3 regions of the Pseudomonas sp. HR96 genome follow, and region 1 is predicted to be linked to each of the others. Evidence: predicted binding sites of a transcription regulator. Region 1 holds the regulator's gene; each other region holds the start of a gene.
What was found. The regulator FliA, encoded in region 1, starts transcription of late flagellar genes. The targets are predictions, from matches to a motif close to CTAAAGTTTNNNNNNNNNNNGCCGNTAA.
Positions count from the first base shown of each region.

Region 2: a site for FliA is predicted at 2,557-2,584, ahead of SFA35_RS20890 (flagellar protein MotY). Genes of this name have one in related genera too.
Region 3: a site for FliA is predicted at 2,185-2,212, ahead of SFA35_RS10395 (methyl-accepting chemotaxis protein). Genes of this name have one in related genera too.

Region 1 is NZ_CP139141.1:1,747,918-1,753,246, reverse strand. It holds gene SFA35_RS08245 (chemotaxis protein CheA) at 1-695, opposite strand, end outside; gene SFA35_RS08240 (protein phosphatase CheZ) at 740-1,528, opposite strand; gene SFA35_RS08235 (chemotaxis response regulator CheY) at 1,548-1,922, opposite strand; gene fliA (RNA polymerase sigma factor FliA) at 2,038-2,787, opposite strand; gene fleN (flagellar synthesis regulator FleN) at 2,781-3,614, opposite strand; gene flhF (flagellar biosynthesis protein FlhF) at 3,730-5,052, opposite strand; gene flhA (flagellar biosynthesis protein FlhA) at 5,065-5,329, opposite strand, start outside.
Region 2 is NZ_CP139141.1:4,668,124-4,673,452, forward strand. It holds gene SFA35_RS20885 (argininosuccinate synthase) at 47-1,264, opposite strand; gene SFA35_RS20890 (flagellar protein MotY) at 1,513-2,520, opposite strand; gene pyrC (dihydroorotase) at 2,650-3,696, shown strand; gene rnt (ribonuclease T) at 3,693-4,379, shown strand; gene SFA35_RS20905 (bacterioferritin-associated ferredoxin) at 4,490-4,723, shown strand; gene bfr (bacterioferritin) at 4,944-5,329, shown strand, end outside.
Region 3 is NZ_CP139141.1:2,237,323-2,242,651, forward strand. It holds gene SFA35_RS10390 (IclR family transcriptional regulator) at 1-493, shown strand, start outside; gene SFA35_RS10395 (methyl-accepting chemotaxis protein) at 506-2,131, opposite strand; gene SFA35_RS10400 (hypothetical protein) at 2,364-2,903, shown strand; gene SFA35_RS10405 (PfkB family carbohydrate kinase) at 4,409-5,326, opposite strand; gene SFA35_RS10410 (purine-cytosine permease family protein) at 5,316-5,329, opposite strand, start outside.

The DNA.
Region 1 (5,329 bases):
GCCGCCGGCCTGGCCGGCGCAGCCGCTGCAGGGGCAGCGAACTGGCCTTTGCCATGCAACTGGTCGAGCAGGTTCTCGAACTCGTCGTCGGTGATCTCGTCGCTGCCGGACGCGGCCGGTGCAACAGGCGCAGCGCTGACAGACGCTGGCGGCGCCGCCGGGGCAGGCGCTTCGTGGACGTTGTTGAGCGAGTCGAGCAGCGCTTCGAATTCGAAGTCGGTGATTTCATCGGCTGCGCCGGCAGGCGCAGCGCTGGCCGCAGCCGCCGGCGCGGGTGCCGCCACGGCTGGCGCAGGCTCGGCACCGGCAGGTTCGGCCAGGCGCGCCAAGGCTTCGAGCAGCTGGGGCGAGGCTGGGGTGATGTCGGTGCGCTCGCGCACCTCGCTGAACATGCCGTTGACGGCATCCAGTGCCTCGAGCACCACGTCCATCAACTCAGAGTCGACGCGACGTTCACCCTTGCGCAGGATGTCGAAGACGTTCTCGGCAATGTGGCAGCACTCCACCAGCTCGTTGAGCTGGAGAAACCCGGCACCGCCTTTTACAGTGTGAAAACCGCGAAAAATTGCATTGAGCAAATCCGCATCATCTGGCCGGCTCTCAAGCTCGACCAGTTGTTCGGACAGCTGCTCGAGAATTTCGCCGGCCTCTACCAGGAAATCCTGGAGGATTTCTTCGTCGGCGCCGAAGCTCATATGGGTGCTCCCTGGAATGAAGTAATCACGAGCCTGGGTGTTGCTTAGAAGCCCAGGCTGGACAGCAGATCGTCGACATCGTCTTGACCGGATACAACGTCTTCACGTTTATCGGCATGAATCTGCGGACCTTCACCCCTGGCAGGATGTATTTCGTGATCTTTTTCATCGCGAAGCTGCTGATGGTCGTGTTCGATGCCCGCGAAGCGGTCCACCTGGCTGGCCATCAACACCAGTTTGAGCAGGTTGCTTTCCACTTCCGTGACCAATTGCGTAACGCGCTTGATCACCTGCCCGGTCAGGTCCTGGTAGTCCTGGGCCAGCAGGATGTCGTTGAGGTGGCTGCCCACCTCGCGGTTGCCCTGCTCGCTGCGCGTCAGGAAGCCGTCGACCCGACGAGCCAGCTCGCGGAACTCCTCGGCGCCGATTTCCCGGCGCATGAAGCGCTGCCAGTCGACGCTCAGGGCATGGGCTTCGTCGCTCAGCGCGTTCATCACCGGCGTGCTCTGCTCCACCAGGTCCATGGTCCGGTTGGCCGCGTTCTCGGTCAGCCGCACGACATAGGACAGCCGCTCCGTGGCGTCGGTGATCTGCGAGACCTCCTCGGCCTGCGGCATGTGCGGGTCGATCTGGAAGCTGACGATGGCGCTGTGCAACTCGCGCGTCAGCTTGCCGACTTCCTGATACAAGCCGCGATCACGGGTCTGGTTCAGCTCATGGATCAACTGCACCGCGTCGCCGAACTTGCCTTTTTCAAGGCTGTCCACCAGTTCGACGGCATGTTTCTTCAGGGTCGACTCGAAGTCCCCCAAAGAATTCTTTTTCTGGTCCATTGCGCCCCCGTGGCGGTCATCAGCTGTTGACGCGCTCGAAAATCTTCTCGATTTTTTCTTTCAGCACCTGAGCGGTGAAAGGCTTGACCACATAGCCGTTGACGCCGGCCTGGGCGGCTTCGATGATCTGCTCGCGCTTGGCTTCGGCGGTCACCATCAGCACCGGCAGGTGCTTGAGGCGGTCATCGGCACGCACCTGCTTGAGCAGGTCGATGCCGGACATGCCGGGCATGTTCCAGTCGGTCACCAAAAAGTCGAACCCACCGCTTTGCAGCATCGGCAGCGCCGTGTTGCCATCATCGGCCTCGGACGTGTTGGTAAAGCCCAGATCACGCAACAGGTTCTTGATGATCCGCCGCATCGTCGAAAAATCGTCAACGATGAGGATTTTCATGTTCTTGTCCAATTAGACCTCCAAGCAGTCTTGACTCGCCCAGACCCTGGGCGGGCGTTCAATCAAATCCGATTTTTATCTTCCAGCGACTGCTGTCAGGCATTCCCGTTACCCGCTATCGCGCTCGCCACTCGCCCAGCCGGCCGCGCAGACGTGCCGCGCACTGGCTGTGCAACTGGCTGACACGCGACTCGCTGACCCCCAATACCTCGCCGATTTCCTTGAGGTTCAGCTCCTCGTCGTAATACAACGCCAGGACCAGCTTCTCGCGCTCCGGCAAGCCGGCGATCGCGTCGGCCAGGGCCGCCTGGAAGCGTTCGTCCTCCAGGTCACGCGAGGGCTCCAGCGAACCGCTGGCGCCATCTTCATGCAAGCCTTCGTGTTCGCCGCCGTCCTGCAACAGGTCGTCGAAACTGAACAGCCGGCTGCCCAAGGTATCGTTCAAGATCCCGTAGTAATCGTCGAGACTCAACTTGAGTTCGGCAGCAACCTCGTGATCTTTAGCGTCGCGGCCAGTTTTTGCCTCGATTGCGCGAATCGCGTCGCTGACCATGCGCGTATTGCGGTGCACCGAACGGGGTGCCCAGTCACCTTTGCGCACTTCATCGAGCATCGCGCCACGGATACGGATACCCGCGTAGGTCTCGAAACTGGCGCCCTTGCTCGAGTCGTACTTGGTGGACACCTCGAGCAGGCCGATCATGCCGGCCTGGATCAGGTCCTCCACCTGCACGCTGGCTGGCAGGCGCGCCAGCAGGTGATAGGCGATTCGCTTGACCAGAGGCGCATAGCGCTCGATCAACTCGTACTGCTGGGACTCGCGGGAAGCCTTGCTGTACATACGATATCCGCTCGCGCTCATGATACGGGCCCTGCGCTAGTTTGCTGAACCAGACGTTCGACGAAGAACTCCAGGTGCCCCCGCGGGTTGGCGGGCAACGGCCAGGTATCGACCTTCTGGGCAATGGCCTTGAACGCCAGGGCACATTTGGAACGCGGGAAAGCTTCGTACACCGCGCGTTGTTTTTGCACCGCCTTGCGTACGCACTCGTCGTACGGCACGGCACCGACATACTGCAGTGCAACGTCGAGGAAGCGGTCGGTCACCTTGGTCAGCTTGGCGAACAGGTTGCGACCTTCCTGCGGGCTCTGGGCCATGTTGGCCAGCACCCGGAAACGGTTCATGCCGTAGTCCCGATTGAGCAACTTGATCAGGGCGTAGGCGTCGGTGATCGAGGTCGGCTCGTCGCACACCACCAGCAGGACCTCCTGAGCGGCGCGCACGAAGCTGACCACCGACTCGCCGATACCGGCGGCCGTGTCGATCACCAGCACGTCGAGGTTGTCGCCGACGTCGCTGAACGCCTGGATCAATCCGGCGTGCTGCGCAGGCGACAGGTGCACCATGCTCTGGGTGCCCGACGCGGCCGGCACGATGCGGATCCCGCCGGGGCCTTGCAACATCACGTCGCGCAGCTCGCAGCGGCCTTCGATCACGTCGGCCAGGGTGCGTTTGGGTGTCAGCCCCAGCAGGACGTCGACGTTCGCCAGCCCCAGGTCGGCGTCCAGAAGCATGACCCTGCGGCCAAGCTCGGCCAACGCCAGAGACAAGTTCACTGACACGTTAGTCTTGCCGACGCCACCCTTGCCGCCGGTCACCGCGATCACCTGTACGGGATGCATGCTGCCCATGTTCGTTGTTTACCTTGTCACTTAGACCGAGGCCACACGACCGACTGCGCCTGGACAACCAGGGCATGCAGACCATCGATGTAGGTAGTTTGGAACGTCATCTCACCCATCTCCCTCAGCCCACACGCTTGTCAGGGCTGTGGTAGAGGTCAGCGAACATATCGGCCATGGCCTCTTCGCTGGGCTCCTCCTGCATTTGCACGTTCACCGCGCGGCTGACCAGCTGGTGCCGGCGCGGCAGGTGCAAATCGTCCGGAATGCGCGGGCCGTCCGTGAGGTAGGCCACTGGCAATTCGGTACTGATGGCCAGGCTCAGCACTTCGCCGAGACTCGCCGTTTCATCCAATTTGGTCAGGATGCAACCGGCCAGGCCACAGCGCTTGTAGCTGTGATAGGCGGCGGTCAGCACCTGCTTCTGGCTGGTGGTGGCCAGTACCAGGTAGTTGCGGGCGCGAATGCCGCGCCCGGCCAGGCTTTCCAGTTGCATGCGCAGGGCCGGGTCGCTGGCCTGCAGGCCGGCAGTGTCGATCAGGATCACGCGCTTGCGCAGCAGTGGCTCCAATGCCTGGCCGAGCGACTGGCCCGGGTCGACCTGGGTCACCGAAACGTTGAGGATCCGCCCCAGGGTCTTGAGTTGCTCCTGGGCGCCGATGCGAAAACTGTCCATGCTCACCAGGGCGATGCTCTGGGCGCCGTACTTGAGTACGTAGCGCGCCGCCAGCTTGGCCAGGGTGGTGGTCTTGCCCATGCCGGCCGGGCCGACCATGGCAATCACACCGCCCTCTTCCAGTGGCTCGACTTCCGGGGTATGGATCATCCGCGCCAGGTGGGCCAGCAGCATGCGCCAGGCCTGGCGAGGTTCACGAATTTCACCGGTCAGGCTCAGCAGCTCGCGCGACAGTGGGCCGGACAGGCCGATGCGTTGCAGGCGGCGCCAGAGGTTGGCCTGCTCCGGCTGGCTGCCTTGCAGCTGGGTCCAGGCCAGCGAGCCGAGTTGCACTTCCAGCAGCTCGCGCAGGCCGTTGAGCTCCGAACGCATGGAGTCGAACAGACGCTGGTCGACCGCGGGCTGCGCAGGGGCCACAGCTGCGGCGGGGCGCACCGGCTCGACGAAATTGGGCTCGACCAGCGGCTCGGAGGCGGTCAACGGCAGGCCGGCGAACAGCTGGCGGTTGTTGGCGCCGTCGCTGTCGCTGCGGTTGCTCAGTTCGGCCTGGGCGGAAACGATACGCGATTGGGTCTTGCGCAGTTCATCTTCCAGCTCGATGTTGGGTACGCGGGGGGCCAGCGCCGACAGCTTGTAGTCCAGCGCAGCCGTCAGCTCGACACCGCCGGCGATGCGGCGGTTACCGATAATCGCGGCATCGGCGCCCAGCTCGTCGCGGACCAATTTCATGGCCTGACGCATATCGGCGGCGAAAAAACGCTTCACTTGCATAACCCATCACCCTCAGCCGTTGGGCCCTACTGTCGCGACGATAGTCACTTGCTTGTTGTCAGGAATTTCCTGGTAAGCCAACACATGCAGATTCGGTACCGCCAGACGCCCAAACCGCGAAAGCATCGCTCGAACCGGCCCGGCCACCAGCAGGATCACTGGCTGGCCTTGCATTTCCTGGCGCTGTGCGGCGTCTATCAACGAACGCTGCAACTTCTCGGCCATGCTCGGTTCCAGCAAAACGCCTTCTTCCTGACCCTGACCCGCCTTCTGAAGA
Region 2 (5,329 bases), 2.7 Mb from region 1:
CCAGCCAGGCCGGGGTTTATTTATTGCAAACAGGGCGAGGGCAAGCTTAGAAGAGCTTGCGACCCTTGTTGGCAGCGATGCGCATGCGCAAGGCATTGAGCTTGATGAAGCCGGCCGCGTCCGCCTGGTTGTACGCGCCGCCATCTTCCTCGAAGGTAGCGATGTTGGCGTCGAACAGCGAGTCGTCGGACTTGCGACCGGTGACGATGACGTTGCCTTTGTACAGTTTCAGACGGACCACGCCGTTCACGTGGGCCTGGGAGGCGTCGATCATCTGTTGCAGCATCTGCCGCTCAGGGCTCCACCAGTAGCCGGTGTAGATCAGACTGGCGTACTTGGGCATGAGCTCGTCCTTGAGGTGCGCGACTTCGCGGTCAAGGGTGATGGACTCGATGGCGCGGTGTGCGCGCAGCATGATGGTGCCGCCCGGGGTTTCGTAGCAGCCGCGGGACTTCATGCCGACGTAGCGGTTTTCGACGATGTCGAGGCGGCCGATGCCGTTCTCGCCGCCAATGCGGTTGAGGGTCGCCAGTACTGTGGCCGGGGTCATGGTGACGCCGTCGATGGCGACAATGTCACCGTGGCGATAGGTCAGCTCGATGTAGGTCGGCACATTGGGAGCGTTCTCCGGGGAAACCGTCCAGCGCCACATGTCTTCTTCGTGCTCGGTCCAGGTGTCTTCCAGCACGCCACCTTCATAGGAGATGTGCAGCAGGTTGGCGTCCATGGAATAAGGCGACTTCTTCTTGCCGTGGCGCTCGATCGGGATCGCATGCTTTTCGGCGTAGTCCATGAGTTTTTCCCGCGACAGCAGGTCCCACTCGCGCCACGGGGCGATGACCTTGACGCCAGGCTTGAGCGCATAGGCACCCAGCTCGAAACGGACCTGGTCGTTGCCCTTGCCGGTGGCACCATGGGAGATGGCGTCGGCACCGGTCTCATTGGCGATTTCGATCAGGCGCTTGGCGATCAGCGGACGGGCGATGGAAGTGCCCAGCAGGTATTCGCCTTCGTAGACGGTGTTGGCACGGAACATCGGGAACACGAAGTCGCGCACGAATTCTTCGCGCAGGTCGTCGATGTAGATTTCCTTGACGCCCATGGCCTGCGCCTTGGCACGTGCCGGCTCGACCTCTTCGCCTTGGCCGAGGTCAGCGGTGAAGGTCACCACTTCACAGTTGTAAGTATCCTGCAGCCACTTGAGGATCACCGAAGTGTCCAGGCCGCCGGAATACGCCAGAACGACCTTGTTTACGTCCGCCATGCCATCACTCCACGGGGTTCTACGGAAAGCGGTCGATTCTACCGCTCTCCCCCATGGATTTACAGTGGCGCGACAGCGAATGACGGCGATGCGACAACGAAAGTCGACAGGGCGACGCGTTGAATGAGTGTGGAACCTGCCCCTGGCCTCCGGGAGTCTTGCTCCCACCCGCCCTGGCGGGGCGGCAGTCCAGGTGGGGAGGTGCGAAGCGCCCGCGAGGCCGCCAGGCCGGTTTCAGGCTCGACCGCTCAACCGGCCGGCTTGGCGGCAGGCGCGGCGGCCGGGGCCGCAGGCTTGGCCGGTGCCGGTGCCGGTGCGGGTGCCTGCGTCGCGGCTGAGGCCGGAGCAGCAGGAGCAGCAGGAGCAGCAGCGGGCACTACGGGCGCCACCGATGCAGGCGCCACAGGCGCACCGCGCTCGAGCTGCACATTTACCCGGCGGTTCCTGGCCCGATTGGCCGGCGAGGTGTTGGGCACCAGCGGATACTGCTCGCCGTGGAAGCGCACGGTGATCTGTTCTTCGGCAATGCCGTGAGCCTTGAGGTAATCGACCACCGCCAGCGCACGCCGGCGCGACAGGTCGCGGTTGGTCAGGCGGTTGCCGCTGTTGTCGGAATGGCCGTCGAGCTCGACGTGGTTCACCGACGGGTCGGCTTTCATGTAAGCCAGAATGCTGTCGAGCTGGCGCTTGCCTGCGGCGTCCAGGTCGATGCCGCCCCCCGGAAACCCGATCTGGCTCATGCGCACCTGGTCGAAGCTGACCGACAGCAGTTTGGCCGCACAGGCCTGGTAGTCACTGAAAGCCTTGCCGAACTTGACCGGCAGTATGCGCACCTGCGCCGCGCGGCCCGCGTCGCCATTGCCGCGCACCACCGCACTGCGCCCCTCGAGCAGGCCGCTGATCAGCCCGCTCGCCTGGCTCTGGGAACTGGTGAACAGTACCTCGCCACTGCTTAGGTGCACCGTACCCAGGCTGACATCGCCGCGCCCCGGCTGCCAGGGCGCGGCGGCGGCATACAAGGTTGCCGTGCCATTGCCCAGCATGCCGCTGGTGGAGGTCAGACGAAACACGGCTTTCTCGCCGGCCTTGCGCACAAACTCGCCAGCGCCGAAATCACTGATCGGCTGGGCCAGACGGCATTCGAACTGATCGCCGGAAACCGACCACTCGATGTTCTCCAGTCGGGTCTGGAAATTCAGGGCCATGGCCGGAAGGCTGGCAAACAGGCTGAGCAAGGCTAGATAGCGCTGGCGCACGGGAGGCTCCAAAGGTCATTACTGCGTACCTTCGGGGTATCGGACAGGCGTGGCAAAACTTGATAGCGAGTGCTGCCCACCGGGTTTTCCGGTAGCATTCCCCGGAGTTCGAACCGCCTGGAATTCCCAATGTCCGACCGCCTGACCCTGCTGCGCCCCGATGACTGGCACATCCATCTTCGCGACGGCGCCGTCCTGCCCCACACCGTCGCCGATGTGGCCCGCACCTTTGCTCGTGCCATCGTCATGCCCAACCTGGTGCCGCCCGTGCGCAACGCCCAGGAAGCGGGTGCCTACCGCGAGCGCATTCTTGCGGCGCGTCCGGCTGGCAGCGCTTTCGAGCCCCTGATGACGCTATACCTGACCGATCGCACCCAGCCCGAAGACATTCGCGCAGCCAAGGCCAGCGGCTTCGTGCACGCGGCCAAGATGTACCCCGCGGGTGCCACCACCAACTCGGACTCCGGCGTCACCAGCCTGGACAACATCAGCGCTGCACTGGAGGCCATGGCCGAAGTGGGCCTGCCGCTGCTGGTGCACGGCGAGGTGACCCGCGGCGAGGTGGACGTTTTCGACCGCGAGAAGCAGTTCATCGACGAACACATGGTCCGCCTGGTGCAGCGCTACCCGACGCTGAAAATCGTCTTCGAGCACATTACCACCGCCGATGCCGCGCAGTTCGTGACCGAGGCGCCGGCCAACGTCGGCGCCACCATCACTGCCCAGCATCTGTTGTACAACCGCAACCACATGCTGGTAGGCGGCATTCGCCCGCATTTCTACTGCCTGCCGATTCTCAAGCGCAACACCCATCAAGTTGCCCTGCTGGACGCCGCGACCAGCGGCAACGGCAAATTCTTCCTCGGCACCGACTCGGCGCCCCACGCCCAGCACGCCAAGGAAGCAGCCTGTGGCTGCGCCGGCTGCTACACCGCGTATGCGGCTATCGAGCTGTACGCCGAGGCGTTCGAACAGCGCAACGCGCTGGACAAGCTCGAAGGCTTCGCCAGTGTATTCGGCCCGGCCTTCTACGGCCTGCCCGGCAACCGCGACACCATTACCCTGGTTCGTGAAGAATGGACCGCCCCGACCCGCCTGCCGTTTGGCGAGCAGTCAGTCATCCCGCTGCGCGCCGGTGAAAAACTGCGCTGGCGCCTGCTGGAGAAACACGCGTGAGTGAGGATCTTTACGACGACGAACTGGACGCCCCTGCTGGCGGCCACGGCGGCGGTGGTTCGCGCCATCCCATGGCGGCACGCTTTCGCGGCTATTTGCCGGTGGTCATCGACGTCGAGACCGGTGGCTTCAACAGCGCCACCGACGCGCTGCTGGAAATCGCCGCCGTGACTATCGGCATGGACGAACAGGGCTTCGTATTCCCCGAGCACACGCACTTCTTCCGCGTGGAACCGTTCGTGGGCGCCAATATCGAGGCGGCGGCGCTGGAGTTCACCGGCATCAAGCTCGATCACCCGCTGCGCATGGCCGTCAGCGAAGAGACCGCCCTGACCGACATCTTTCGTGGCGTGCGCAAGGCACTCAAGGCCAACGGCTGCAAGCGGGCGATTCTGGTCGGACACAACAGCAGCTTCGACCTGGGTTTTCTCAACGCAGCTGTGGCGCGCACGGACATGAAGCGCAACCCGTTTCACCCGTTCTCCAGCTTCGACACCGCCTCGTTGGCCGGCCTTGCCTATGGCCAGACCGTACTGGCCAAGGCCTGTCAGGCCGCCGGTATCGACTTCGATGGACGCGAGGCGCATTCGGCCCGCTACGACACCGAAAAAACTGCGGAATTGTTCTGTGGCATCGTCAATCGTTGGAAGCAGATGGGTGGCTGGGAAGACTTCGACGAGTGACCCCTGACCACTCATCGGCTGTCACGAATTGCAAAGGAATGTGTTTTGACAAGCATTCTCATTAACATTAAGATCCGTCGCATCAAGTCCTCACCGCGACGGTCTTTCCAATGTATGTCTGCCTCTGCCAAGGTGTCACCGACGGTCAAATCCGCGATGCGATTTACGAAGGCTGCTGCAGTTACAAAGACGTCCGGGAAACCCTTAATGTAGCTTCCCAGTGCGGCAAATGTGCTTGCCTGGCCAAGCAGGTCGTACGTGACACGCTCACCGAATTGCAGACCACCCAGGCATCACTGGGCTATCCGGCCATGGCGTTCAGCGCAGACACCACCACCGCATAATATTGACCGAATATGAACAACCGGACCTCGTGTCCGGTTTTTTTATGCCCGAAAAACAACAAGTTAGCACCGCAACGCGGAACTCAGTCATTCTTATTCCGATTAATTTTCATATATTATTCAATAACTTAGGTTTGACAGACGAAGTTGGGAGCGCCAAACTCCGGCTTATTCGTACATTCCGTACCTTGTATTCATTGCATCGAGGCAGGCAGCCATCATGAAAGGCGACATCAGCGTCATCCAGCATCTCAACAGGATCCTCGGTAACGAGTTGATTGCTATCAACCAGTACTTCCTGCATGCCCGGATGTACGAAGACTGGGGCCTGAACAAGCTGGGCAAGCACGAGTATCACGAGTCCATCGACGAGATGAAGCATGCCGACAAGCTGATCAAGCGCATCCTGTTTCTGGAGGGCCTGCCCAACCTCCAGGAGCTGGGCAAGATCCTGATCGGCGAGCACACCCGCGAAATGCTGGAGTGCGACCTGAAGATCGAACAAAAAGGCCTGATCGACCTCAAGGCTGCCATTGCCCACTGCGAAACCGTCGGCGACTTCGGCAGCCGCGAGCTGCTGGAAGATATCCTTGAATCCGAAGAAGA
Region 3 (5,329 bases), 490 kb from region 1:
GCGCACCGGCTTCGACGCCATCTGCCTGGACCGCAGTGAAGGCCCGTACCCGATCCGCACCTTTACCGGTGACATCGGCGGCCGGGTGGCGCTGGGGGTCGGTCAGGGTAGCCTGGCGATCCTGGCATTCCTGGCGTCAGAGGAGCGCGAGACGGTGATCCGCTACAACCTGCCGCGCTTGCAGGACTTTCACCTGTACGACGAGGTGTTCCTGCGCGCCGAGATCGAGACGGTGCGGCGGTTGGGTTACGCTGGGCGCAACACCAATGTACTGCCGGGTATGGCCGGCCTGGCGGTGCCGATCCTCGACCGCAACGGCCACGCCGTGGCGGCCTTGAGCGTCGCCACCCTCAGCGACCGGCTGGGGCCCGATCGCCTGCCCACGGTGGTGCAGATGCTCAAGCGCGAGGCGGCTGCCATCGGGCCGCAGATCAACCCGTTCGACCCGACCTTGCGCTATCCGTCACAGGCGTTCGGCACGCCGGGCGGCTGAGCGCGGGCGGGCTCAGGTCTTGAACTTCCTGACCATCTGATCCAGCCCCACCGCCAGCGCCGACAGCTCGCTGCTGGCCGCCAGGGTGTCGCGGGTGCCGGCGCTGCTCTGCAGGGCCAGGTTGCGGATGCTCATCAGCGCACGGTCGACTTCGCGGGCGACATGGGCCTGCTCCTCGGAGGCGGTGGCGATCTGCTGGTTGCGCTCGTCGATCACCTGCACCGAATCGCTGATCACCTGCAGCGACACCCCGGCCTCGTCGGCCGAGCGCTGGGTGGCGTGCACCTCCTGGGTGCTGCTGCCCATCGACGCCACCACCTGGGAGGTGCCGGCCTGGATGCTCGAGATCATCTGTTCAATTTCCTGGGTCGAGGTCTGGGTGCGGTGGGCGAGGGCGCGCACCTCATCGGCCACCACGGCAAAGCCGCGACCTTGCTCACCGGCGCGTGCCGCCTCGATGGCGGCATTGAGGGCCAGCAGGTTGGTCTGTTCGGCGATGGCCCGGATCACGCCCAGTACCTTGCTGATGTCCTGGGCCTGGCCGGCCAGGCCTTGCACCTGCTCGGACGTCAGCTCGACGCGATCGGTCAGGCTGCGCATGGCTTGCAGGGTCTGCCCGACCTTCTGGTTGCCGGTCGCCGCCGCCTGGGTGGAGTCCTTGGCGGCCTGGGAGGTGGACGTGGCGTTGCGCGCCACTTCGTCCACCGCCGCGCTCATCTGGTTGACCGCCGTGGCCGCCTGCTCGATCTCGCTGTTCTGCTGTTGCAAGGTGCGGTTGGCGGTGTCGGTAATGCTGGTCATGTTGTCCGCCGCGCGATTGAGCTGCGCCGAGGAGCCGGCGATCTGCTCGATGGTGGCTTTGAGGTTGGTCTGCATCAGTTGCAGCGCCTGCATCAGCCGAGCCGCTTCATCGGCGCCGTGGCTGTCGATGCTGCCGGTCAGGTCGCCCTGGGAGATGCGTGTGGCCAGCACCAGCGAGGCATTGATCGGGCGGGTGATGCTGCGGGTCAGCAACACCGCCAGCAGCACGGTCAGTGCCAGGGCGATCAGCACCACGCTGATCACCACCGTCACGCTGTTGTTGTACACCTGCAGGGCGGTCACCCCGGCCTGGGCCACGTCCTGGTTGTCGGCGTCGCGCAGCGCGGTGAGCTCTTCCTGGTAGTTGGTCGCGTTCTGGGCCTGGGTGGTGTTGGCGAATTCCACCGCCTTGGCGTGGTCGCTGGCGTCCAGGCTGACGATCTGATCGAGGCCGGCCATGTAGGTCTTCATCAACGCCGAAGCCTGCTCGAACTTGACCACGTCGCCCGCCTCGGTGACGAAGTTCTGCCGGTACACCGCCGTGCGTTCATTCATCTGCTTTTTCGCCGCGTCGATATTGGCCAGTACCTTCTGGTGAGCGGCCGGGTCGCTGGTGGCCAGCAGGCGGATACTTTCCAGACGCGCGTGCAACAGCGCGATCTGCAGGTCGTCACCGACCTGAATGCTGGGCAACAGGTTTTTCTCGATCCACTGCTCGGTCTGGCGCAGCTGGTTGAGCTGAACATAGGCGAACACGCCCAGGGCGATCAGCAAGCAGGTGATGGCGGCGAAACACAACGAGGCACGGGGGGCGATATTGACGGAACGCAGGTTCATGGGTGGCCTCGGGAGGCAGGGCTTAACTTATGCACAATTGCATATTTGTATAGGTGTCGGCGGCGCGGGGGAAACCTTGATGGCAAGTTGCCTTTAATTTTGCTGCCGGGGGTGGGCACTGCCCATAAGAAAAACCGATACCTGCTTAAGCATTTAGCGCAGGCGTGGCCGCCGGCCCAGGCCTAGAGTCAGGCTCTCGGTGTTTCTCCCACAACAATAAAAAGGTGAAAGCATGAGTCACGACACAAGCTTGGGCGTCAATGGCGCGGCCTTGCACAGCGGCCTGGCCGGTTCGGCGGACCGTCAGAACCTGGCCGCCACCGTGCGCGCCGGCGCCATCGGCGGGCTGACCGGTGCGGTGTGCATCTGGGTGTACGAGGCGCTGGTCTGGGTCGGCGTGCAGCACCTGATGCCCTTGGCCGGAATCCCGCGCAACGCCACCGGGCTGGTCTTCGGCAAGGACGTGCAGCAATCGCTGGGGCTGTGGGCCTACCTGCTCGGCACGCTGATTCACTTCGTCTTCGCCATCGGCTGGGGCGTGCTGTTCGCCGCCGTGTGGCCGTATTTTCGCCGCCGCGGTTACGAGGCGACCTTCATCGCGCTGTTCTACGCGATCATCGCCTGGATCGCCATGCACGTGGCCATCTCCATCGCCTCCGACAATCACCCCAACTACTACGACCCGGCGGTAATCATCGGCGGCTTCATGTCGCACTTCGTCTTCACGGTGCCGCTGGCCTTGACCGTCAAGCGCCTGCTCGCCGGGCGCTAGGCGGGCGTCGCGCGCCAGCACTCTTCAGCGAGGTTGCCGACAGCCCCGCCACCCGCGCCACCATGACCGACCGGCTGGACGCCCAGCAACAGACGGTGGCCGCCGACCAGCGCGCCTATGACCTGTGCCCAGCAATCCCAGATGCATACGCCCGAAACAAATGTAGGAGCGCGCGAAGCCCGCGATAGGCCGCGCGGGCGGCCGCTGGTGGCCATGATTGAATTTCAGGCCGGAGGTGGGAGGGGCAAAGCCCCGAGAGGCCGCCAGGCCGGTTTGATCTTCCTGGCGCCCGCCGAAATGTCCAATATGGCCACCAGCGGCCGCCCGCGCGGCCTATCGCCAGCTACGCCGGCTCCTACATCTGTTTCGATTTATAGGCATCCAGTGGCATCGCCTACCTTTGAGGCCGGTGGTGGCCATGATTGAATTTCAGGACAGACGTGGGAGGGGCAAAGCCCCGAGAGGCCGCCAGGCCGGTTTGATCTTCCTGGCGCCCGCCGAAATGTCCAATATGGCCACCACCGGCCGCCCGCGCGGCCTATCGCCAGCTACGCCGGCTCCTACATCTGTTTCGATTTATAGGCATCCAGTGGCATCGCCTATGACCGCCTTTGAGGCCGCTGGTGGTCATGACTGAATTTCAGGACAGACGTGGGAGGGGCAAAGCCCCTAGAGGCCGCCAGGCCGGTTTGATCTTCCTGGCGCCCGTCGAAATGTCCAATATGGCCACCACCTACCGCCCGTGCGGCCTATCGCGGGCTTCGCACGCTCCTACATCCGTTTCGATTTATAGGCGTTCAGTGGCATCGCCTATGACCGCCTTTGAGGCCGGTGGTGGCCATGATTGAATTTCAGGACAGACGTGGGAGGGGCAAAGCCCCGAGAGGCCGCCAGGCCGGTTTGATCTTCCTGGCGCCCGCCGAAATGTCCAATATGGCCACCACCGGCCGCCCGCGCGGCCTATCGCGGGCTTCGCACGCTCCTACATCTGTTTCGATTTGTAGGCATCCAGTGGCATCGCCTATGACCGCCTTTGAGGCCGGTGGTGGCCATGATTGAATTTCTGGACAGACGTGGGAGGGGCAAAGCCCCGAGAGGCCGCCAGGCCGGTTTGATCTTCCTGGCGCCCGTCGAAATGTCCAATATGGCCGCCACCGGCCGGCCGCGCGGCCTATCGCGGGCTTCGCACGCTCCTACATCTGTTTCGATTTGTAGGCGTTCAGTGGCATCACCGCGACCGCCTTTGCTGTTCGACCATAGACCGGCAAGATTGAATTTCAGGACAGACGTGGGAGGGGCAAAGCCCCGAGAGGCCGCCAGGCCGGTTTGATCTTCCTGGCGCCCGCCGAGATGTCCAATATGGCCACCAGCGGCCGCCCGCGCGGCCTATCGCCAGCTACGCCGGCTCCTACATCTGTTTCGATTTATAGGCATCCAGTGGCATCGCCTAAGACCGCCTTTGAGGCCGGTGGTGGCCATGATCGAATTTCAGGCCGGACTGATCTTCACCCCAGCAAGGCATCCACTTCATCGCGCCCCGGCGCTGTCGCCGGACCCCAGCGGGTGACGGCGATGGCAGCGGCGGCGTTCGCGCGCAAGGCGGCCTGATCGGCGCTGCAGCCGTTGGCCAGGTTGGCCAGCAGCACGCCGGCGTGGGCATCGCCGGCGCCGTTGGTGTCGACGGCGGTGATGGCAATACCCGGGATGTGGCGGGTCTTGCCGGCATGTTGCAGCCAGCAGCCGGACGGGCCGTCGCGCACCACGATCAGCGCGTTCGGCTGCAGGCTCGACGCCAGGCTCTGCAGCGCCTGGTCGATGTTCTCGCAGCCGGTGAACTGCAGCGCTTCTTCACAGTTGCTGGTCCACAAGGTGATCAGCGGCAGCACAGCCTGCACCTCGGCGCCGGCGGCGCAATCGATCAACGGGCCGGGGTCGAAGGCCACGGCGGTGCCCCGCGGCAAGCCGCGCAGCCAGGCGAGCAGCGCCGAGACCTTGTTGGCGTGGACCAGGCTGTAGCCGCTGACGAAGACGATGTCCTCGCCGGTAACCGTGACGCCGGCGAGGTCGGCGGCGGACAAGCCGCCCTCGGCGCCGACGTGGGAGATGAACGAACGCTCGGCCGAGGCTTCGACCAACGCCACCGCCAGCCCGGTGTCCTGGCCGGGCGAGGGCGCCGTGGCGATCTCGATGCCTTCGGTGCCCATCGCCTGGCGCGCCAGGTCGCCGAAGCGACCCTCGCCGTGGCGGCCCAGGTACAGGGTGTGCAAGCCATTGCGCGCGGCCGCCGCCATGACGTTGAAGCCGCCGCCGGTCTCGAAGCTGGCGCTTCTGGCGAGGACATCGCCGCCCGATGCCGGCAGGTGGTCGATGGCCATGACCAGGTCGACCACGACCTGGCCGGTGTAGAGCAATCTAGCGGGCATGAG